3 regions of the Eisenbergiella massiliensis genome follow, and region 1 is predicted to be linked to each of the others. Evidence: predicted binding sites of a transcription regulator. Region 1 holds the regulator's gene; each other region holds the start of a gene.
What was found. Region 1 encodes Rex, which represses fermentation and respiration genes when NADH is low (regulators of the CRP and FNR family bind a similar motif). Its sites were predicted from a motif close to ATTGTTAANTANTTAACAAT; they were not measured.
Positions count from the first base shown of each region.

Region 2: the regulator Rex is predicted to act here: its motif matches at 5,882-5,901, upstream of DXC51_RS03335 (NAD(P)-binding protein).
Region 3: the regulator Rex is predicted to act here: its motif matches at 4,218-4,237, upstream of asrA (anaerobic sulfite reductase subunit AsrA).

Region 1 is NZ_QVLV01000013.1:90,087-98,091, forward strand. Features, by position in the region: gene DXC51_RS18115 (NAD(P)H-hydrate dehydratase) at 1-705, opposite strand, end outside; gene DXC51_RS18120 (redox-sensing transcriptional repressor Rex) at 842-1,510, opposite strand; gene abc-f (ribosomal protection-like ABC-F family protein) at 1,884-3,824, shown strand; gene DXC51_RS18130 (glycosyl hydrolase family 18 protein) at 3,821-4,972, opposite strand; gene tsaA (tRNA (N6-threonylcarbamoyladenosine(37)-N6)-methyltransferase TrmO) at 5,357-5,833, opposite strand; gene DXC51_RS18140 (MerR family transcriptional regulator) at 5,951-6,769, opposite strand; gene DXC51_RS18145 (cysteine hydrolase family protein) at 6,757-7,095, opposite strand; gene DXC51_RS18150 (GtrA family protein) at 7,307-7,714, opposite strand; gene DXC51_RS18155 (NADP-dependent isocitrate dehydrogenase) at 7,869-8,005, opposite strand, start outside.
Region 2 is NZ_QVLV01000002.1:171,434-179,438, reverse strand. Features, by position in the region: gene DXC51_RS03360 (ArsR/SmtB family transcription factor) at 10-357, shown strand; gene DXC51_RS03355 (EFR1 family ferrodoxin) at 374-1,135, shown strand; gene DXC51_RS03350 (BlaI/MecI/CopY family transcriptional regulator) at 1,278-1,658, shown strand; gene DXC51_RS03345 (M56 family metallopeptidase) at 1,676-3,574, shown strand; gene DXC51_RS03340 (S41 family peptidase) at 3,847-5,592, shown strand; gene DXC51_RS03335 (NAD(P)-binding protein) at 5,972-7,822, shown strand; gene DXC51_RS03330 (NADH-dependent [FeFe] hydrogenase, group A6) at 7,816-8,005, shown strand, end outside.
Region 3 is NZ_QVLV01000008.1:120,333-128,337, reverse strand. Features, by position in the region: gene DXC51_RS13400 (IMP dehydrogenase) at 1-244, opposite strand, end outside; gene DXC51_RS13395 (cupin domain-containing protein) at 333-665, opposite strand; gene DXC51_RS13390 (MATE family efflux transporter) at 760-2,112, opposite strand; gene DXC51_RS13385 (sensor domain-containing diguanylate cyclase) at 2,209-3,450, opposite strand; gene DXC51_RS13380 (V4R domain-containing protein) at 3,454-3,996, opposite strand; gene asrA (anaerobic sulfite reductase subunit AsrA) at 4,407-5,450, shown strand; gene asrB (anaerobic sulfite reductase subunit AsrB) at 5,458-6,249, shown strand; gene asrC (sulfite reductase subunit C) at 6,267-7,334, shown strand; partial or broken gene DXC51_RS30620 (response regulator) at 7,415-8,005, opposite strand, start outside.

The DNA of each region.
Region 1 (8,005 bases):
TTCTTTGTTCCAGGTAAAAATCCGGGGATACTCTCCCAGAAAGCCTTCCTGTGTAATTCCGATATCGGCGCAGATCACCTTTCCCGCATACCGGGCGCCCGGATATAAAACAAGTCCCAGCTTGCGGAATTCAAAGGTTACCGTTACATCCGCCTGTACGGCGCAGCCCATCACCTCCCCGGTATCCCCATGGATGCCGGAAGGGATATCTACGGAAAGGACATAGGCGTCCTGTGCGTTGATATATTCCACCGCCTCCGCGAAGCTGCCTTCCACAGGCCTTGTCAGTCCAATGCCAAAAATCGAGTCTATGATAATATCATATTCCCGTTCCGGAAGTTTGCGCATGACCCGGTATCCATAGTTTTCAAGAATTTTAAGCTGGGCCGCCGTTTCCGCGGAACACTTTTCTTCCTTGCCCAGCAGTACAAAATCCACCGGAAAGCCCGCCTGGCTCAGCAGCCTGCCTATGGCCAGCCCGTCGCCGCCGTTATTGCCGGTGCCTGCGGCTACCAGCGTTCTGTTGGCAGGAGGCACTGGCCCAAAGGGGCGCATCGCTTCCTTCAGCTTCTTATCCCGTGCAATCAGTTCTTCCGCACAGGCCAGCGCCGCCCTTTCCATCAGCACCATGGAAGGCATGCCGAAATGTTCTATTGTATTTCCATCACAGCGTTTCATTTCCGCCGAGGTAACCAGATATTCCATTTTTATCTCCCCGCAAACCGCAGCTTCCGAATTCCCAAATCATGCAAAAATGCGTCCTGAGCCTGCTGCCCTGACGCATTTACCAGACTGCCGCATTCCCGTCCGGGAACACGGCACCCTTTATACAAGCCTGTCTTTACGCCTCACCGGAAGCGTTCTTTTCTTTCTCTTCCAACTCGTTTTCATATTGATTTATCATATAGGACAGCTTGATGAGGCTGTCTGACAGGTGTACGTTTTCCACCTGTACGCTGTCAGGCACATCCAAATCCACATGGGCGAAATTCCATATGGCCTTGATTCCCATTCCCACCAGCTTTTCAGCTGCGGCGGCCGCGCCTTCCTTCGGTATGGTAAGCACCGCGATATCAATATTGTTTTCCCTGACAAATTCCTGCATTTCTTCCATGGGGCGGACCTTCATCCCGCGGATCATCTTTCCGTGCAGCTTTTCATTGATATCAAATACGCCTGTAAAAATGAAGCCGCGGCGCTCAAAATTCATATAATTAGCCAGCGCCTGGCCAAGATTGCCCGCACCAATGATTATCAGATGATGCTTTTTATCCAATCCGAGTATCTTGCCGATCTCGGTATACAGATACTCCACGTTATAGCCATACCCCTGTTGTCCGAAGCCTCCGAAATTATTGAAATCCTGCCGGATCTGGGATGCGGTAACATGCATCAGCCTGCTCAGCTCCTGAGAGGAAATGCGTTCCACGCCACTGTCCTTCAGTTCACCAAGGTACCGGAAATATCTGGGAAGACGCGCGATTACTGCCTGTGAAATTTCTTTATCCAATTTGTTACGCCTCCATTCTTTTTTCCAAGCCCATTGTAACTGCTTTGTATCCGCAGTTACAGGCAAAAATCCATCCCGGCCTGCTTTTGGCGACGGATTTCCGCTTCCAGGCGCCGCATTTTGTATGGTCTGTGCAGTAAATGCGCAGACCTGTCCTGCGGCTGAACCCATTACTTAATTATTATAGACATATGTTAAAAAAATGTCAATGAATTAAATAGGTTTGAATTGACAGCCCGTCCCTTCAACGGTAAACTTGTGGGGTGGGTGGGCCTGAGAACGGCGCAGGACGTCAGGCGGGGTACGCTAAGCAGGGCGGAAGGGAAAAGGGATTTAAGGGCAAAAAAGAAAATAATTATAGAGGTGAGTTGGGATGGTTTTATCTTGTCAGAATGTGAATAAGGCTTTTCATGAGAAGCAGGTGTTCAGGAATTGTTCTTTTCATATAGAGGATTATGAGAAGGCGGCTGTGGTGGGGATTAACGGGGCCGGGAAGACTACTTTGCTGCGGATTATTGTGGGGGAGCTGGAGGCTGACAGCGGGCAGGTGGTCTTCGGGAAGGATAAGAGCTTCGGGTATCTTCCGCAGAACGCTGAGGTGGACAGTGAGCATACGATCTATGATGAGCTTCTTGAGGTGAAGCGGGATGTGATCGCGCTGGAGGAGCGGATCCGGCAGTGTGAGCTGGAAATGAAGCATGTGGAAGGGGAGGCGCTGGCTGCTTTGATGGAGCAGTATGCGCTTTATACGCATCAGTTTGAGCTGGCGGACGGGTACAGCTACCGGAGCGAGATCGTGGGAGTTTTGAAGGGGCTCGGGTTTACGGAGGAGGAGTTTTCCAAGAAGGCCTGTACGTTGTCGGGCGGTCAGAAAACAAGGGTGGCTTTGGGTAAGCTTCTGCTTGACAAGCCGGATTTGATCATTCTGGATGAGCCTACGAACCATCTGGACATGTCTTCCATCGCCTGGCTGGAAAACTATCTCCTGAATTATAAGGGGGCCGTTTTGATCGTGTCCCATGACCGGTATTTCCTGGATAAGATCGCAACGAAAATTATTGAGCTTGACGGTACGGAGGTTTCCGTTTTTTCAGGGAATTATTCGGATTATGCAGTGAAAAAGGAGCAGGTCCGGGCGGCGCGGTGGAATGCTTACATGAATCAGCAGCAGGAAATCAGGCATCAGGAGGCGGTAATCGAGAAGCTGCGTTCCTTTAACCGTGAAAAATCCATCCGGAGGGCGGAAAGCCGGGAAAAGATGCTTCAGAAGATTGAGGTGCTGGACAAGCCGGTGGAAACGCGGGCGGATATGCGGATGGAGCTGCATCCCAGGATCATGAGCGGGAACGATGTGCTGGATGTTGAAAATCTGGCAAAGGCGTTCGGGCCGGAACGGCTGTTTGAAGGGCTGTCTTTTTCCATAAAGCGCGGGGAGCATGTGGCGGTTATCGGTGACAACGGGACGGGGAAAACCACGATTTTAAAAATCATCAACGGGCTTGTGGAACAGGATGCCGGGAATATCCGGCTGGGGACAAAGGTACATATCGGATATTATGATCAGGAGCATCATGTACTGCATCCTGACAAAACGTTGTTTGAGGAAATCTCGGATGAGTATCCCGCGCTCACAAATACGGAAATCAGGAATGTTCTGGCAGCGTTTCTTTTTACCGGGGACGATGTGTTCAAGCAGATTAAGATGCTTTCCGGCGGGGAACGGGGACGTGTGTCTCTGGCCAAGCTGATGCTGTCTGAAGCAAATTTCCTGATTCTGGATGAGCCTACGAACCATCTGGATATCATGAGTAAGGAAATCCTGGAGGACGCCATCAACAGCTACAGCGGCACGGTGCTTTATGTGTCCCATGACCGTTATTTTATCAACCGCACGGCTTCCCGGATTCTGGAGCTCTGCAACGGCGGGTTTACCGGGTATCTTGGGAATTATGATTACTATCTGGAGAAGAAGGCGGAAAATACAGTGCTTTCTTCAGGGACCGGCGGAGCCTTCCCTCCTGCTGCCGGCGGGATAAAATCCGAAGCCTCCTCTGCCGCTTCTTCCAGCCTGAAGCAGGACTGGCAGTCGCAGAAGGAAGCGCAGGCCGCTTTGCGGAAGAAGGAAAACGCCCTGAAAAGGTGTGAGGAGCAAATCGAACGTCTGGAAACCCGCAGCCAGGAAATCGATGCGGAAATGCTGCGGCCCGAGGTATGCACGGATGTTGCCAGGCTGCAGGCGCTAGCCAGGGAAAAGGAGCAGGTTGAGGAAGAGCTTCTGCTTAAAATGGAGGAATGGGAAAGCCTGTCGGATTAACCGGCAGGCCTTTTTTGTATGGAAAAGGTATCTGCGAGAAGAAGCCAGTTGGCCCGGAAAAGCTGCATGATCTGCCAGTAGCCCATGCCTCTCAGGCCATAGCTTTTTACCAGGCGGAATTTTTCGCGCAGGCTGCGGACATCCTCAAACCAGACCTCGTGTTCCACCCCGTCCCTTGTATAGCGGAACCATGGGGACATGGCAGTGCTGTCAAAAAGGATTTCAGCATTGTTTTCAATGGCTATCTGGACGGCTTCTATGTTGCCGATGGTATCTGCTTTGCTCTCGCCTCTTATGTAGGGGAGGGTCCAGTCGTAGCCATAATTGGGTATGCCCAGATCGATTTTTTCGGGAGGGATTTTTGTTATGGCGTATTCCACCACCTCGATCACTTTGTTGAGGGGCGCAACGGCCATCGGCGGACCGTAGGTATACCCCCATTCGTAGGTCATGAGGAGTACGCTGTCCGCCGCTCTTCCCAGTCCCTCGTAGTCCTTTCCTTCATAGAGAAGCCCGGTCTGGGTATCGGATATCTTGGGCGCGAGCGCGACAGAAAGGGTGTAGCCTTCCGCATTGGCCGCCGCCCTCGTTTCCGCCACAAAGGCGGTGAAAGCGTCCCGGTCTTCAGGAAGGATGTATTCAAAATCGATATCCACTCCCTGATAGCCTTTCTGTTCCATGGTAAACAGCAGCTGTGCAATCAGGGTATCCCTGACCGGCTGGTTATTGACCAGGACGGAAATCAGGTAATTATTAAACATGCCGTCCGCCCCGAAGGGCGTCAGGGTCAGGATGGGAGCCACGTCCTCCAGGAGCGCCGCCTGAATCATGAAGCTTTCATCAATCGCCGGGGGAATAAGGTTCCCTTCCGTAGTAAACCCATAAGAAAAAATGGATAAGGAGGACAGGTATGGCAGGGTCTGGTTGAGCACATAGTTGCTGATAAACGGATAGGCATAGCCGTTCACATATGCATCGTACAGGCCGGCACCCTCCTCTCCCGTTATCCGCAAAAGCAGCGCCATGCCCACTGCCAGGCGGTAGGGATAGGGAATCTGATTATCGTAAATGATATCCTCAACGGAAACACCGTATTCTCCGGCAATGGTATCGACAGTATCCCCCTGTTTTACAACATAAATCTGCATATTCGTATCCTGTAGCCTTTTTTGTATCATATGCGCCGGAAAGGGCTTTGATTTCTATGTTTCAGTTAAATCGGCTGCTTTCCACAGATAAAATACGCAAGGGTAATCATTCCTCTGAATACACTGCGCTGAAAAATATTCTGGAAGAACAGTTAAAATATAGCTGGCAAAGCAGAAACAAATCCCCAAATACATGATACGCAAAAAAGGACAGCCTGTTGAGGCAGCTACTCATAAGACAGTATCACAAACACTGAAACGGGTAGCTGCCATACAGGGTGCAAAGCAAAACCGTCGTTTGGCTACCGTATTTTGTTTAGGCGCATAGCTATCCTGTCGCCACAACAACGGTTTTTTTATTATTCGTTGGGCGGTTAAGGGGTATCAGAAATTAAATTCATCTTCCCATGCAAAATAAGCGGATTGCTCTAAACTTTTCGGCCAGTGACTGCACCACTCCGGCACACCCGGCGTTTCTACACGGTCAAGGCTCGGCGTATAAGGTTTAATATCCAAAACGGGCGTATTGTCGTTAGCGTCAATATACGCAATCTGGATAAGCCCCTTTTGATAATCAATGTGTATTACTTCTACTGCGGTCAGGGCAATCGGATTAGGGCGGATAGGCGACCTTGTGGCGAAAATGCCCATTGTATCAGGGGCATTTTTATACGGTTTCGGTGCGTCAAGCGTGTTCCTTGCGTCATTGTTATCAGAGTCGCTAAACCACCAAATGACATTGATGTGGCTAAAGCCCTCCAACGCTTTCATAGCAGGGATGTACTTTGGCGCGATTTCAATAACCGTGCCGTTTTCGTTGTTTTGGATTCTTCCGATAGGGTATACCTCAAAATTCATCATGCTGTTTTCCTCCTTGATTGTTATTTTCAAGTGCAGTATACCCCCTCACATCATGTGAGAGTCAATATGGAAAAAGAAAAAGCCTTGCAAAATTGCAAGACTAAAATTGCAAGACTTTTAGTTATCCCTTTCCAACGGGATTTGAATTTCAATCAAATACTTTTTCGGGTCATTTTCATTCCACGGCCCACGGTGTACGATTTGACGGGTTGCACCTTTCATTCGATATTGGCTGTTCTTTTGCAGCCATTCCGCAAAAGCTAAATATGCTCCTGCGATATTAGAAAATTCACCGTATACCATTGTACAGGCCATTATTGGTATTGGCTCGGTAATTCGGTATGTAAATTCACCAATGTTCTTACCAATTTTCTTCACCGCCGTACACAACTCCACATCAACATCTTGCTCTTTATACTCTGCGTCGTGGTAAATGGAAAATGTGTCGCTTGATATGGTTACACGATTTTGCGCTGCAAAAGAGGATAACTCTCTCCATAATTCGCCCTCTGCATAATAAGTGGGAATAACACGTCTTATAGACAAAACTTGACAGGACGATATGGATTTTATTGAAACATTATAGTGCATTTCATTTTTACTGCCGTGAAGTTCTTTTTTAGCAAGCTCAATCTTTCGTAGCTTTTCTTTTTCTATTTGTATCGCCAGTTCAATTTCTTCGTGTTTTTTATCAAGCTGTTCTGCAATAAAGTTATCTTCCCCATTGTTAAGCGCGATTGCGATTTCTGCAACATTAAATCCACTGTCGCGCAGATAGATAATCTTATTCAAAGTAGGGATTTGCTCTACAGAGTACATTCGATAGTTTGTCCGCGGGTCAATCTTTGACGGCTTCAAAAGCCCCATTTCATCATAGTATCTTAACATCCTTATCGTTACTTGTGTTAGCTTTGAAAACTCTCCTATCCTAAACATTTTCCCTCCTGTGGCTCAATTATCTGCACATTCGCTTTCAGCAGTTTTTCTCTTGTTTCAGAAAAACGTTCCTTGCTTTTTATCCCGATATAAGTCAACGGCAAAATAACAGATAAGCCCTCCACAAAATCTGAAATATAAGATTCTTTGTTACGTTTCCCTACTTTTTTTACATAGATGATACTCTCATTATGATTTACGGCCGCGGCTATCCTATCGTTGATTTTATCAATAAGCGTATGGGGATAATATTTATTTTTGCTCTTTTCTCCAATATAATCTGCCTGCATATCTATCACGATTACGGCTGTTTTAAGCTGTTTCATATGATAACCTCCCACATTCCGCGCTGATTTAATTATACAGGAATGAGGATATCACATCAAGGCATTCCCGTTTTCCCGCAGAAAAACCAACAATCACTGCACGTCACACAAAACGGAGAAACGGCATAGCTTGAAGCTACGCCGTTTCCCGAAAACAACTTATACTGTTTTATTGAGCCGTCCCGTGTGCTGTCCTTCTTTTCCGTAACTATTATTTCTCCGGTTTTTTCTCGATGAAAATCTTTCTGGTAATGAAATTATATACCATAACCACAGCCGTCGCCACGATTTTAACAAGCATGTAGGAGCGTTCCATGTACTGATCCAGCCAGGAGGTGCCTCCCCACATTATCAACTGGTTGATGCCTAAGCCAATGATGCTGAGAATGAGGAAAACAACAAACTGCTTTACCTTATTCGCATCCTTGTCAGCATCAAATACCATGGTAATGCTCAGAATATAATTTACAATTACCGATACTGAAAAGGAGATTCCGCTGGAAATTACCGACGGTATGCCGCAAAGCTCCGTGAGAGCCACCATGATGCCGTAGTCGATAAAAAAGCAGAGAAATCCTACTACGCCGAACTTTAATATCTGTTGTATCAATTTTTTCATTTTTCCTGTGCCCCTTACTTTCATTAGTATCAGCACGTAATACTGTAACACTATTTCCGTAAGGAATCAAGCTTCTGTTTTCACAAACTGCCTGCACATTATTTTCAAAAACCGCCTGCCGATCGTTTCCAGGAAGCGCTCCGGCGCAGGACCGCTATGCCTCCAGCTGTTTTCTGATAGCTCCGATAAAGTCCCTGCTGTTCAGCGCAGTCACTTCCTTCAGGGAGGTAATCAGGGCCAGATCTTTTGTCATAACGCCGCTTTCAATGGTGGAAAGGGTTGCCTTTTCCA
Region 2 (8,005 bases), on a different contig from region 1:
GGAATAAAAATGGCAAAAGAATGTGAAGAAAATTTACAGAAAATCGTGGCCGGGTTCCGGGACTGCCGGAATGCGTTCACCGCTATTGGCGATGAAACGAGACAGTTGATTCTTCTCGTGCTTTTGGAAAGTGATCTGTCGGGAATCCGGGTGGGGGAGATTGCGGAAAAAACCCATTTAACGAGGCCTTCCGTTTCCCATCATCTGCAGATCCTGAAAGAAGCCGGAATCGTCGCAATGCGGAGAGAGGGAACAAAAAATTATTATTATCTGAGCGCCGATGAAACGCAGTGGAAAGAGATTTCAGATGTAATCAATCTTATCTACGCAAGCGTCCGGCATATCAGCAAATCATGACAGGAGGAAGAAGCTTATGATTTTATTTTTTTCCGGGACAGGAAACAGTGAATATGCCGCGAAGAGAATCGGCAAAACAATCAATGACGACGCAGTCAATTTATTTGAGAAAATCCGCAGCCGCGATTTTTCACAGCTGCACTCAAACAGGCCCTGGGTTATCGTTGTCCCCACCTATGCCTGGAGGATACCGCGCATCGTGCAGGAATGGCTGGAGAACACAAAGCTTACGGGAAACAGAAGCATCTATTTTGTAATGACCTGCGGCGGCAGTATCGGAAACGCAGGCGCTTATCTTGAAAAATTATGCAATGCAAAGAAGCTTGATTACTGCGGCTGCATGGAAGTGGTGATGCCGGAAAACTATATTGCGATGTATTCCGCGCCGGCACAGGCCGAGGCGCGGGAGATTATCCGGCGGTCGGGAAAAGTACTGGATGAGGCCGCCCTTTTGATAAAAACGGGCAAGGCTTTTCCCCGGCCCGCCATCGCATTAAAGGATAAAATAAGCAGCGGTATTGTGAATGATATTTTTTATCCGGTATTCGTCCATGCCCGGAAATTTTATGCTGACGACTCCTGCATTTCCTGCGGCAAATGCGTTCAGGTCTGTCCCCTGGACAATATCCGCCTGGCAGACGGAAAACCAGTATGGGGCAAGAACTGCACCCACTGCATGGCCTGTATCTGCCGCTGCCCGGCGGAAGCGATTGAATACGGAGGACACAGTAAGGGCCTGATTCGTTACGTCTGCCCGGAAAACCCGGAAAAAAGCTGAAATTTACCAAAAAATATTGCGGCAATATAAATTGACAGGAAAGGTTTATTGTTATAAACTAGGTTTATGATGATAAACCTTTTTGCATACATAAACAAAACCATTTTTTAACCACTAAATAAGAAAGCGAGGCCCGACATTCATGGAAATACCGAAAATCCCGGATGGAGAATACCGTTTTGCAGATCTTGTATGGGAGAGCGAGCCCATAAATTCCACAGCCCTGATTAAGACAGCCCAGGAACGCCTTGGCTGGAAGAAAGCCACCAGCTACACCGTTTTAAGAAAGCTGTGTGAAAAAGGCATCCTGAAAAATGAAAATGCAACCGTAACCGCAATTGTAAAAAAAGACGAGGTATGCAGGCAGGAAAGCGAACAGCTGATACACCGGAGCTTCGGAAATTCCCTGCCTGCCTTTGTCGCCGCTTTTCTCAGGGATAAAAAGCTGACCCGGCAGGAAGCGGAGGAGCTGAAACGTCTGATAGATGCCGCAAGCATGTCGGATGGACGAAACGATTCATAAGAAGGGAGAGAAAAAATATGGAAGGCCTGCTGCATATTTTTCCAACAATACTGAATATGACCCTGTCCGCTTCCTGTGCGGGCATTGTGGTCCTGCTTCTGAGAGCCTTACTGAAAAAAGTGCCTGCGGGGTATTTTTATGCGCTCTGGCTCATGGTGTTTTTAAGATTTCTGTGTCCCTTCAGCCTGGAATCGGCTCTCAGCCTTATTCCGGTCCGGCAGGATACGGTAACCTATAAAGGGATGGTTTCCACCAGCTTTCAGGCCTATACCTCCGTAGTTAACAGCCTTGCGCCGGACAGCGCCATACGCAGGGCGACAGCCGCCGCCGGAAGAAGCGGCATCGCGCCGGACAGACTGCTGATGGGAATGTTTTTTACTCTGTGGCTGTTAGGAATGTTCATAATACTGGCGGCTGCATTGCGCACCTTTCTGCGCCTGAAAAAAAGAACGGCCCAAGCTGTAATTCTTGTGGCAAAAAAGAAAGGACAGGCGCCGGTTTACGAATCGGCAGCGTTGGAAACACCCTTTCTGCTGGGATTTTTCCATCCAGTGATCTACCTGCCCGCCGGGATGTCCCAGGAAGAGCAGCGCCATGTGATTTCCCATGAAAACGAACACTTTTCCCGCCGGGATTATCTTGTGAAGCCGTTCTGTTTTCTTGCCGCCCTGCTGCATTGGTTTAATCCCCTTGTCTGGCTTTATTTCAAGCTGATGACAGAGGACATGGAGCGCTCCTGCGATGACAGGGTGCTGCGCAGAATGACGGCACAGGAACGTGCCGGCTATGCGGAAACACTGCTGCAGCTGGGGATGAAAAGCAGCGGAATCCATCTGCTTGCGCCCATGGCCTTCGGAGAAAGCAATACCAAAAAACGGATTCAGCACGCTCTTGGCTTCAGGAAGCCTGCCGGCTGGCTATGCGCTGCGGCGCTGCTTCTGGTGGCGGCAGCTGCAGTCGTCCTTCTGACTTCTCCGGTAAGAAAAGAGCCCGGACCGGAAGCTGTGGCAGAGACAATTCCAGCAGATGAGGAGGCTTTGTCAGCAGACGAGCTGGCTGCTTATCTTTCCGCCGGAAGGACCCCTTATATCGGAAGCCCCTTCCAGGATCAGGCTTTGTTTGGAAGGCTCCCCGTACCGGAGAAGCTGGTCTATGAGAAAATGGAACTGCAGACCTCAGAGGAACCTTATGAGCTGCGTATGATCTACCGGGTAAAGGACGGCAGCCAGCGGCCGGAGGATACCGGGTGGATCTTTTCCAATGCGGTTTTGCTTTTCGCCACAATAGAAAATGCAGGGAAAATCAGCTATGCTATCGAGGAAGGCAATAACACCTATTATTATCAGTATGAACGAAGCAGCCTGGAGGAGGTTTTCGGCCCCCTGTATGAGTATTCCGCAGACAGGGATAAAACAAGACAGCTTCTGGCGAAGCTGGAAGCCTATGCTTCAGAGAAGTATCCTGATGGTTTATATCCCGCTGTTATCGGTCAAATCCTAAATTCCAACATTGATTTTATGACAAAGGAAGAAGCCGAGCTGTTTCCTCCGGTACAGCCGGAGGAGGGTATTCTCATGGAAACCGACAGGGATACCTGCACCGCAGATGATACCAGGATTACCCTGACCATTTCAAACTTTACCGGACAGACCGTTTATTACGATGACGAATACCGTATGCTGTTAAAAGAAAACGGAGGCTACCGCGAGCTGCCCATGAAGGAAAATACGGCATGGCTTCAGGTCCTGCGGGTCATCCCCGCCGGAGGCAGCGCCGAAGAAACCATCGATTTTTCCATTATGTATGAGGGAACAGTGCCGGGAGAATATCTCATACAGAAGGTCTTTACCATAGAACATGAAAACGGGGAAAATGAGGACTATATCCTGCAGGCCGCTGTCAGAGTGAAAGAATAGGCGTAACAGCCCAGCGCCATCCGTTGCGAATAAGCGCCTTTTTTACTGCCATATACTAACCGAAAAGCCGGGACTTTTTATTGGAAAGATGGTATACTGATAAAAAGCAATAACAGTTCAGGCAGGTCTGCGCATCCACTGCGCAAACCGTGAGGGAACGTGGTGACAGCAGGCATTCGCCCCTTGCCGAAGGCTAATTTTAATGGGCGGATGCAGTAACAGTCCAGGGCCGGACTGTTATTGCAAGTATATGTGTATAGGAGGGGCCGGATATGTCAAATTGGAAGAAGGGGCCGCGCGCATGGGTTAAATGGGGGCTGATTGCATGCATAACGGTTCTAATCTGTTTTCTCTGCTACAGGATAGAAGCAGGGGGCAGACAGTTTGATCATGAATTTGATGATGGAAGCCGTGTTTCCATCGGCTCGCCGGATCAGGAAATGTCGCAGCGGCTTCATAAGCTGTGCCGGGTCTGGGGTTTTGCAAAGTATTACCATCCTAAAATCCTGAAGGGCGATGTCAACTGGGATTATGAGCTTTTCCGCGTCCTTCCGGCTGTTATCGGCGCATCGGACGAAGAGGAAGTCAATGCTGTTTTATATGGCTGGATTCATAAGCTGGGGACGGTTAAGGAGAATGAATCTGAGGAAAAAGGCGAGATAGCCCTGGAGGCCGGAACGGACTGGATTTATGACAGCAGCTACTTATCCCCGGAGCTGAGCAGCCTTCTTATCAATATTTCCAAATCAGGCTATATAGATAAAAACCGTTCCTATGTTTCCTTTGATAATATAATGGTTCCCCATTTCACCGGTGAGGAAAGCTACCCTGACATGAATTATGCCGATCAGGGCTACCGAATGCTGGGCCTTTTCCGTTACTGGAATATGATAGAGTATTATTATCCTTATAAGGACATAATCGGGGAGGACTGGGACAGTGTATTCCTGGAATTCCTGCCCCGTTTTATGGAGGGTACGGATGAGCTTTCTTATAAAATGGCCTGTGCTGAGCTGACAACGAAAATACACGATTCCCATGCTTATGCTTTCGATGAGGCAGCAGCTCTGATGGGAGGCGTGCTGATTGCACCGTTCACTTTTACCCATACGGGAGAAAATATTGTTGTGGACGGAATTGACGCGGATTATCCGCCCGGTATTGAAACCGTACTGCCGGGTGACATCATCCTGAAAACAGACGGCATAGAGATATGGGATTATATCGCGGAGAAAAGCAAAATCAAATCCCGCTCCCGGGACACTGTGGTGCTCAATGACCTGCCTGAAGATATTTTTCGGGGATATGCGGATGAAATCACGCTGACCGTAAAAAGGGACGATGAAATTTTTGATATTGCCGTTCCCTGCATTGAACGGGTCAGGAGTGAATCCTCCAATGAGCCTGAACCGGTTTCCCATCGGCTGCTTGAGAATTCCATCGGCTATATCGATCCGGGTGCATTGAAGGCAAAAGAAATCTTTACCATCATGGAAGAATTTAAGGATACGTTGGGTATCATTGTGGATCTGCGCCATTATCCCAGCGATTTCATCGTTTATTCCCTGGGCTGCCTTATTATGCCGGAACAGAAGAACTATGTTATCATGTCCCGGCCGTCCCTGACGGTCCCCGGCCGGTTTATTTTAGATAAACCCATGTATGTTGGTGTTGATAATCCGGATTACTATAAAGGGAAAGTGGTTCTTTTGATGAATGAATGTACCCAGAGCCAGGCGGAATTTACTATCATGGCGCTCAGGCAGGCGCCCAACGCGGTTGTCATAGGTTCCCCTTCCATCGGAGCCGACGGCAATGTGGCCAACATGGTATTTCCGGGAGCTGTGCATACCTCCATGACAAGCCTGGGCGTCTATGATACGGATATGTCGCAGACACAGAGGGTGGGGCTGACTCCGGATATTTATGTGGAACCCACCATCCAGGGAATCCGGGAAGGCCGTGATGAACTGATTGAAAAGGCGGTGGAGGTTATTCTGGAAAGTGCTTCCTCATAATATTTTTTAAACGCAGCGCATCGGATTTTTAACATCTGATGCCGCTGCTTTTTTTATTTAATCATAAAGCCTGCGGATTCGTTTCCTGAAAAGCTTCCCTGTATTTTCTTATCCTAATTATTCTTTTTTACAGTCAAAATGACTGTGAAATACATGAATTTATGTAAAACGCAAGGCACAATTGAATATTAAAGTGTACACAATTGATTTGCTTCTTGTAAAAATATATTAATTTTTTTTAAATATAAAAGGTAAAATTATTCAATTATGCTAGTATACAGGATAAATATATGTTATAATTTTAACAGTCTTAAAATCCTCAGAATCAGAAAATACATAAAATATGCAAAAGCAGAAGGAAAGGGGAAGTTACATATCAATGAGCCGACTGAAAATCAGCACACCAGACCGGGCCCAGCTGACTGTGGAACGGTTGTACAAGGATTTGGAGCGTCATATCGTTGCCAGCCCGCCGGGTCTGTGCCCGGTGGATTTGCAGCTGTCATTTCTCAAGCTGTGCCATGCGCAGACCTGCGGTAAGTGTGTACCCTGCCGTATAGGCCTGGGACAGCTTCAGAATCTGCTGGAACAGGTTCTGGACGGCACCGCAACCATGGATACCCTGGCGCTTATCGAAGAAACCGCCAACAACATTACGGATTCCGCAGACTGCGCCATCGGCTTTGAAGCCGCCCACATGGTGCTGGCAGGACTCCAAGGCTGCAGAGATGACTTTATCTATCATATTGAGCACGGAAAATGCTCTTATTCCATCACCCAGCCGGTGCCCTGCGTGGCACTCTGTCCTGCGGGGGTAGATATTCCAGGTTATATTGCGCTGGTGGGAGAGGAACGGTACGCGGATGCCGTATCTCTTATCCGTAAGGACAATCCCTTCCCCACCGCATGCGCCCTCATCTGCGAACATCCCTGCGAAGCCCGCTGCCGCCGGAATATGATTGACAGCTCCGTCAACATCCGCGGCCTGAAGAGAATGGCCGTGGACAATGCGCGGGCCAATACAGTCCCGGTGCCTCCCAAAGCGCCGTCCACAGGAAAACGGATCGCCATTGCCGGAGGCGGCCCCGGCGGCCTTTCCGCCGCTTATTATCTGGAGCTGATGGGGCATCATGCTGTTGTTTTTGAGCAGAAAAGCAAGCTGGGCGGAATGCTGCGCTACGGAATTCCCAACTACCGTTTCCCGAGGGAACGGCTGGACGAGGATATTGAAGCGATTCTGTCCACCGGCGTGGAAGTACATACCAATGTGAATATCGGGAATGGGGAAAACGACATTCCCTTAAGCCGCCTCCGTGAGGAATTTGACGCGGTTTATATTGCTATAGGCGCACATACCGATAAGAAGGTGGGGATGGAGGGAGAGGATGCCCACGGCGTAATATCCGCGGTGGAAATGCTCCGTAGCATCGGGGACGGCAATCCCCCTGATTTTACAGGAAAACGTGTGGTTGTAGTAGGCGGCGGAAACGTGGCCATGGACTGTACCCGTTCCGCGCTGCGCCTTGGCGCTTCCAAGGTTGGCATCGCTTACCGCAGGCGCCAGAATGACATGACCGCCCTGCCGGAGGAGGTGGAGGGCGCGATTGCGGAAGGCGCCGAGCTTTACAGCCTGAAAGCCCCGGTAAGGGTGGAAGCTGATGAAAAGGGAAATGTGGCCGCACTTTGGGTAGAACCGCAGATTATCGGCCCCATTGATGCCTGGGGCCGCGCCCGTCCGGTAAAGGCCAACGTGGAACCCAAAAGAATCCCCTGTGATATCGTCATCGTTGCTGTCGGCCAGGGTATTGAATCCCGCCATTTTGAAGATTCCGGCGTCCCTGTGAAAAGAGGGACCATTGAAGCGCTGGAGGAATCCACAGTAAAGGATATCCCCGGCATCTTCGCAGGCGGTGACTGTGTAACAGGTCCCGCCACGGTTATCCGTGCCATCGCGGCAGGAAAGGTGGCGGCCGCAAATATTGATGAATACCTGGGCTATCATCATGTCATAGCCTGCGATGTGGATATCCCCCAGGTAAATTACGGGGACAAGAAGGCCTGCGGACGCGTCAATATGGAAGAGCGGGAAGCTGACGAGCGGAAGCAGGATTTCTGTGAAATAGAACGCTGCATGACCAGAGAAGAGGCGGCGCAGGAAGCCGGACGCTGTCTGCGCTGTGATCATTACGGATATGGGAACCTGAAAGGAGGCCGCGCGGCAATATGGTAACACTGACAATAGACAACAGGAAAATCAGCGTGCCGGAAGGTACGACAATCATGAAGGCAGCGGCGTCCGTGGGGATTATGATTCCCCATCTCTGCTATCTGGAGGGCATCAACGAAATCAGCGCCTGCAAGGTATGCGTGGTGGAAATGCAGGGAAAAACCAAACTGATTACCGCCTGCAATA
Region 3 (8,005 bases), on a different contig from region 1:
CATAAATAAAGGACAGGCCGCCCTCCTGCGCCAGCGCCACCGCCAGCCTGTCATCCGAAACAGACTGCATGATCGCGGACACCATGGGTATCTGGATGGACAACGCAGGTTCCTCGCCCCTGGCGAATCTGACCAGCGGGGTCTTCAGACTGACCTCAGACGGAATGCACCTGGTGGATGAATACCCCGGAACTAAAAGGTATTCACTGAACGTTCTGGATGGTTCCTCGTAATAAAATGCCATATCAACTCTCCCTTCCTGACAGTTAACCGGTTCTTATATATTGCCAACCAGCATATCACACCGCTCAGCCGTTGTCAACGACACTTTATTACAAAAACTCCTCCCGCATCGGAGTGAAAATATCCAGCAGAATTCCCTCCTTCAGACAGACGCACCCATGCTCCACACCATCCTTTTTCAGCATGCTGTCACCCGGATTCACAATTCTTTTCTCACCTGCTATCTGAAACTCAAACTGCCCGGATACCACGTAGGTTATCTGGGTATGGGGATGGTGATGCACAGCGCCCCTGGCCCCTTCCATAAAATGATTCTCCACGCACATCAGCCCGTCCGTGAACGCAAGCACCTTACGCTCCACACCCGGCGCACAGGCCTGCGCGGCGATATCGCTGTTTTTCACCCAGGCCTGATCCTTCATTGCCCTTGCATATTCTGTTTCTTTCATGAAATAATCCCTCTCTTTTCCTTATTAATAATGTTTATAATGTTTTCACGGCCCTGCCGGATCCCCGCTATTCCCTTGTCAGCTTCCGAATCCAGTTCCCATAATGGGATTCCAGAAACGCCGGAATGCATTTGAAGATCTGATCCGCATTCAGGCAGCAGACCACTACCGCCGGCGAAGCCTTCACCACAAAGGCCATGACAAATGACAGCGGTATCACGATTCCCCATATGCTGATCAGATCCATCTTCACAACAAACATGGCGTTCCCGCCTCCGCGGATAATGCCGTTGTTGGTCGGCATCTGGTAGGACATGCCGATGACCACAACGCTCAGTATGATAAGGAAGGTATTGGCCATCTCCTTGGTGGAGGCGGACAGATCATACAGCTGCAGAATGGGCACCCGGATAAGGAACAGAAGAAGCCCTGACACCAGGCCGATAACCACAAAAATACGCTGCAGCCTTCCGGAATATTTTTTTACCAGAGCGATATCCCCCGTACCTATCGTATTCCCGATGATGATGGAAGCGGTGGAGGCCGCACCCACAGCCATGGACTTGACCATCATAAAAATAGTGGAGGCAACGCTGTTTGCTGCAATGGCCGCCGCAGTCATATGGCCCAGGATGACGGTCTGCAGCGCGGTATTCACGCCCCACAGCCCCTGCACCACCAGCATGGGCGCCGTCACTCTGAAGTAATCCCCGGAAAGGACACGGTCATGCTGCAGATAGCTGCGAATGCTCAGATGCAGCTGCTTTTCCTTTTTGATAATGTAGATAATCAGTACTACAAGCTCCGTCATACGCGCCGCCAGCGTCCCTATCGCCGCACCCGCGGCCCCCATTTCCGGCGCACCGAAATGGCCGTATATCAGCACGTAATTGATTCCGCAGTTGACAAAAAACGTCATCACCGAAAGGTAGAAGGCGATTTTCACCACCTCCACGCTGCGCAGCGTGGCCAGCAGAATCTGGGTGACAGCAAAAAAGAGATAGGTAAAGCGGATAATGGAAAGATAGCTTACGCCCTCACGGATGATGCTCTCCTCTGTCGTAAAAATCCCCACCGCCTGGCGCGGGAAAATACTGACAAGCGCAAACAGCAGTATCGCGATCAGCAGGCCCGCATGCATGGCCGTTGCCGAAATCTTTTTCATTGGTTCCGTCTGCCGCTTTCCCCAGTACTGGCTGCAGAAAATAACAAGCCCGTCTCCCAGGGCCATAAGCAGCTGCTGGTAAATAAACTGGATCTGGTTCACCGCCGCCACGCCGGACAGCGCCGTTTCGCTGTAGGAGCCAAGCATCATATTGTCTGCCAGGTTAACGCTCAGAGTTACCACATTCTGCAGTACAAGAGCCACATAGATAGTTAAAAATTTTCTGTAAAATGAAGTGTCTGCTTTCCGTTTCATAAGTTTTTTCTGTTTTTACTTTCTTTTATTATTATTCTTACGTATTAAAAAGAACCTGGGAATAAAAAATATATCCACTGCCGGAAGGGCGGCTTCTCAGCCCCTGGGATACCGCTCCTTGTTCCGCCTTTTGCATTCATACATCTGCGCATCCGCCGTTTTGATAATCTCCTCCAGCGTCATCCGTTTTCCAATTCTCCTGATTTCCACTACGCCGTAGCTGAAGCTCACCGGATACTCCTCTTTGTTTTCCGCCACAAAAAGCTCCAGAAGCTCCGCAAACTTCTTCTCCGCCGTTTCCTTCTCCACCTCCGGTATCACCACACAGAATTCATCCCCGCCGATCCTGGCGAAAATATCCGTGGAGCGGACCGAACTTTTCATAAGGGAAACAAAGCTGCGGATATAATTATCCCCCTGGTTATGTCCGTAATGGTCATTTACATATTTCAGGCCGTCCAGATCCAGATAGCAGAGAGTCACTTCCCTGCCCTCCTCCAGCACGCTTTCCATATATTCATCAAAAAACAGCCTGTTATGGATGCCGGTGCCCGGGTCCATATACGCTTTGCTGTTCAGGCGGTTGGCCGCCTGCTTTTCATCGGTAATATCCACCACGATATGGGCATAGGCATTCTGTCCCCGCCATTCTATATGGAAGGTTGTGATGCGGTAATATCCCTGCTCCTCATCTCCCGCCTCCCATACCTTATACTGTTCGCTGTCCTGCCAGTTCAAAATATCATTTCTGAAGGAAAGCCTGTGCCGGCATTTTTCACAGAACTCAGGATCGATCCGCTTTTCATCCTTTCTCTTGTTGCAGTAAACAATATCCCTGTTTTGTGCATCCACCACCACAATCCATTCTTTCCTTCTGCGCGTCATCTCCACAAGCAGATCATTATATTCCTCAATGACCTGCGCCCGCTTCTGGACCTTCTGGGCTTCCTCCTTCAGCTGTGTCTCCCGCTCCTTCAGCTGGGCCGTCATGGTATTGAAGGCCTCCGAAAATTCTCCCAAATAGGAAACATGCTGAGAGTAATCCCCGCTCGCCACCTGCTTTGCCTGCCAGGTCAGATGATTCAGGTTGGCATGGAGATTTTTCAGATTAACGCACAGGAAATTGTCCCGGGACGGATAAGCCCCGGACAGATTGCCCCGGGAAAGGTCTTCCGTATACGCGAGCATTTCCTCCACCGCCTGCTGCAGGAATGCAAGCCCCTTCCCAAGCTTTTGATAAGGCTCGTCCAGCTCCTTGACATCAAGCGCATGGATCTGCTGATCATACAGAATACTTCTCAGGTATTCAAACAGCAGCTCACAATTATCCTTTTCCATCTCCTACCTCTTCTCTTCCGGTTCCACACGGAACCGGCATACACGATCCCCTGTCGCCCAGCAATCAACCTCCACGGCAGAATACTCTTTTCCCGTATAAGAGGATAAAATACCGGCGATAAAGCCTTCATCATAATTACATACCGTTTCCCCCAGCAGCGGAAGGCCGGAGCAGTCCGCGTCCTCCGATACGGTAAGCATGATCCTTCCTGTTTCTTCATCGAATTTTTCTATCCGCAGGACGCCGATTTTCATCTCTTCCATCTTGGACTGCAGCGACGCTATGAATGCGTTGAGCGGCAGGGATATATCCAGTATGTTCTCCGCGAAATAGGCGCCGGCCTTAAAACCGGCCTTTCGGAAAATACGCACCTGCTCCTCTTCCCCCAGCTGTTCCGCCAGCTGTTCGCGTATGGAATATTCCATAAGCCTGTATACGGCCACCGGGAGCTGATCCCCCAGATTTCCCCTGTCGTTGGTATTATAATTCATGTATTCAGTCAGGCTGAGCTTTCTTTTGTTCTCCAGAAAAACGTTCTCTGCCATACTGCCTTTCCTCCTCTGTCCCGTATTTTTCCGTTCTTAGCCGCAGCAATTCAACGCAAGCTTTCTTTTTATATACATTTAAAGATTATATCACAAAAGAAAGAAAAATTGTCACTTATGCACGTATAAAAGGGAAAAAGTGTAACAATTCAGATGTCCGGACAGTTACGGAAAAAGTTTCTGCATGTCCGGCGTGTTCAACTCATAAGTTTAATTTATGATTCGATAATTATTAATCATTATCTATCATAAGAGAAGGGTGTTAAAATTAAATCAGTACCGCTACAAAAAAGTCCATCAAACATGATACGCAGCAAGCTGCGAGGCAATGGACCCTCACAGCAGGTTCCGGCCAGATGTTATCACATCTATCCGGATCGTTGTCTGCGGGAATTAAGGAGGTCAGCAGCATGGGTTACTCGCTCAATATCACACAGGCTGACGCGGTTCTGGAGAAGCTCCGGAAGGATTACCGCGTCTTCGCACCCAGACGTTTTCCCAAGCAGGGACGTTATTCGGATACCGATATTGTTCGATACGCCGAGGTGGAACGTTTTTCCGACATCGTATGGGATGTGAAATCAGACTACCCCGCCAAGGAGGTTCTTACTCCGATTCAACAGACTATCTTCTATTTTACAGAGGATGAATACCGGGCAAGCAAGGTGGCCGCAAAACCGATTCTTCTTCTGGCAAGGCCCTGCGATATCAATGCGCAGAAGATCCAGGCCAGGATATATGCGGGCAACGGCGGCTATGATGATTTTTACTATACCCGGATGAGGGAGCTGGTGACCTTCGCCCTGATGGAATGCGGCGGCGGTGACGATACCTGCTTCTGTGTTTCCATGGGCACGAACCGGACGGATGATTACGCCATTGCCCTGCGCTTCTCACCGGAGGGCGTTGTCGTGGGTGTGGAGGATGAAAGCTTTGCCCCTTATTTTGACGGAATGCCCCAGGAAGACTATACGCCTGCCTTTGTGGAGGAAAATGAATTAAAGGTGACGCCGCCTGATTTAAGCGACATTGAGGTGCGCAAGGCGTTGAAAAAGCATCCTATGTGGAAGGAATTCGATTCCCGCTGCATCTCCTGCGGCAGCTGCACGGTAGCCTGCTCCACCTGCACCTGTTTTACCACGCGGGACGTAATTTACGGAGATAATCCGGAGGTCGGCGAACGCCGCCGCGTCAGCGCTTCCTGCCAGATAGAGGGCTTTGATCAGATGGCGGGACAGCGGGAGCTGCGTTCTACCCCGGGCGACCGGATGCGTTTCAAGGTTTTACATAAATTTTATGATTATAAGGCCCGTTTTAAAGAAAGCCATATGTGTGTTGGCTGCGGCCGCTGCACGAACCGCTGTCCGGAGTTTATTTCCATCTCCGCAACGGTAAATAAGATGAATGCCGCCGTGGAAGAAATCAAGGCCGACATGGCCCGGAAAGGAGTGTGACATTATGATGATAAATCCCGTTCAGCCCAAGCCCTGCACAATTCTGGGCGTAACAAGGGAAAGCGAGCATGAGTGGACCTTCCGGGTACAGTCGGATGCCAAACCCTCGCACGGACAGTTTATGCAGCTTTCCATCCCTAAAATCGGCGAGGCTCCCATATCCGTTTCCGCCCAGGGGGATGACTGGCTGGAATTCACAATACGTTCGGTAGGCAAGGTGACCGATTCCATTTTTCATAAAACAGCAGGAGACACGCTCTTCCTGCGCGGCCCTTACGGAAAAGGCTGGCCTGTGGAGGAATTTGCCGGGAAGCATCTCGTTGTCATTACCGGCGGCACCGGCATCGCCCCTGTCCGTTCCCTGCTGCGCATGTGCGCGCAGACGCCCGGCTTCGTTCCGGACATCCATCTGATCAGCGGCTTTAAGGATGAATCCGGCATTGTTTTTCACAATGACCTGGAAGAGTGGAGGAAAACGTTCCATACAATTTATACGCTGGATACCGGCGAAAAGGAAGGCTGGCGCACCGGTCTTGTAACCGAATTCGTAAAGGAAATACCTTTTGCTTCCTTTGACGGAAATTACGCCGTGATTGTGGTCGGGCCGCCTCCGATGATGAAATTTACGGGGCTTGAGCTTTTGAAAAACGACGTGGCGCCGGAAAACATCTGGATGAGTTTTGAGCGTAAAATGTCCTGTGCGGTAGGCAAATGCGGCCATTGCCGGATCGATGAGGTTTATGTGTGCCTGGACGGCCCGGTGTTCCCTTATACGGTTGCCCGCAATCTGGTGGACTGAGGAAGGAGTGGAAAACGATGAATCAAGATATAGACATTAAAAAGGTACGGCTGAACTGTTTCCGCCAGTCAAAGGTTCCGGGGGAATTCATGCTGCAGATGCGTGTGCCCGGCGGGATGATCAATGCGAAGTACCTCAGCACGGTGGAACACATCGCCAACACCTGGGGTGACGGCAATTTCCATTTCGGCACCCGCCAGACCTTTGATATTACGGGAATCCGGTACGAGAATATTCCTGCGGTCAACGCCTATCTGGAGGATTACATAAAAGAGGTGGATACCTCTCTGTGTGACGTGGATATGGACACGGTTGCCGGACAGCCCCAGGAGTGGGATCCGGAGGGAGGCTATCCCACCATCGGCGCCCGTAACATCACCGCCTGCGTGGGCAATTACCACTGTATATGCGGCAACTGCAACACCTTTGAGCTGGCCAGGAAAATTGAACCGCTCATTTTCCCCAGCCATTATCATATCAAAATCAATATCGCAGGCTGTCCCAATGACTGCAATAAGGCGCATATATGCGATTTCGGCATCATCGGCACCGCCCGCATGACCTATCACCCGGAACGCTGCATCGGCTGCGGCGCCTGCGTCCGGGCCTGTGAAAAGGGAGCCACCCGGGTTCTCAAGCTCAACGAGGATACCGGGAAAATAGAAAAGGACACCTGCTGCTGCGTGGGCTGCGGAGAATGCGTACGAGCCTGTCCTGCAAGCGCCTGGACACGTCAGGAAACCAAGTTCTACCGCGTGATCCTGGGAGGACGCACCGGCCGTCAGACACCCCGTACAGGAAAAATGTTCCTCAACTGGGCCACTGAGGATGTGGTATTAAGCGTTCTTGGAAACTGGCAGAAGTTCTCCGCCTGGGTAATGAACTACAAGCCCGAATATCTCCACGGCGGCCACCTCATTGACCGCGCCGGCTACAAAAAGTTCAAGGAGCTGATGCTTGACGGTGTTACATTAAACCCGGAATGTCTGGTAGCGGAGGATATCTTCTGGCAGGAGACGGAGTATCGTTCCAACTTTAATGTAAAACCCCTTTCCATGCACCATACTGCCGGCCCCCAGGAATAGGGAACGGCATTGCCCTAATCATAAAAAGGCCCTCCGGAAACTCTCCGGGGGGCTTATTTTTATCAAATATACGGCCGTTCCTACTCTTTCAAAATCTTTTCCTTAAGCAGATGGTAAAGCTGCTCCGGGTCTATCGGCTTGGCCATATGGGCATTCATTCCCGATGCGGCAGCCTTGACCATATCCTCATGGAACGCATCCGCCGTCATTGCAATGATAGGGATCGTAGCGCTCCTGGGACATTCTGCCCGGCGGATCAGCTCCGTGGCCTGATAGCCATTCATCAGCGGCATCTGCACATCCATAAGGATGGCGTCATATTTTAACGGTTCCATCAGGAACTTGTCCACCGCTTCCTTGCCGTTTCAGGCGCATTCCACTTCAATTCCGCTCATTCTCAACAATTCCACAGCGATTTCCTGATTGAGCAGATTGTCCTCCGCCAGCAGGATGCAGCGTCCTTCCAGCTCCGGATGCTTTATTTCCATCTGGGAAAGCTGGAATCTCACCGTTTTGTCAATCCCGGTGGCTGAAAGCAGCACATTATAAAGCATGGACTCAAAGATTGGCTTGGATAAAAAGGCGTTCGCCCCTGCCGCCCTGGCATCCTTCTCAATGGAGGACCAGTCATAGGCAGTGATGATGATAATCAGCGTATCCGGGCCTACAAA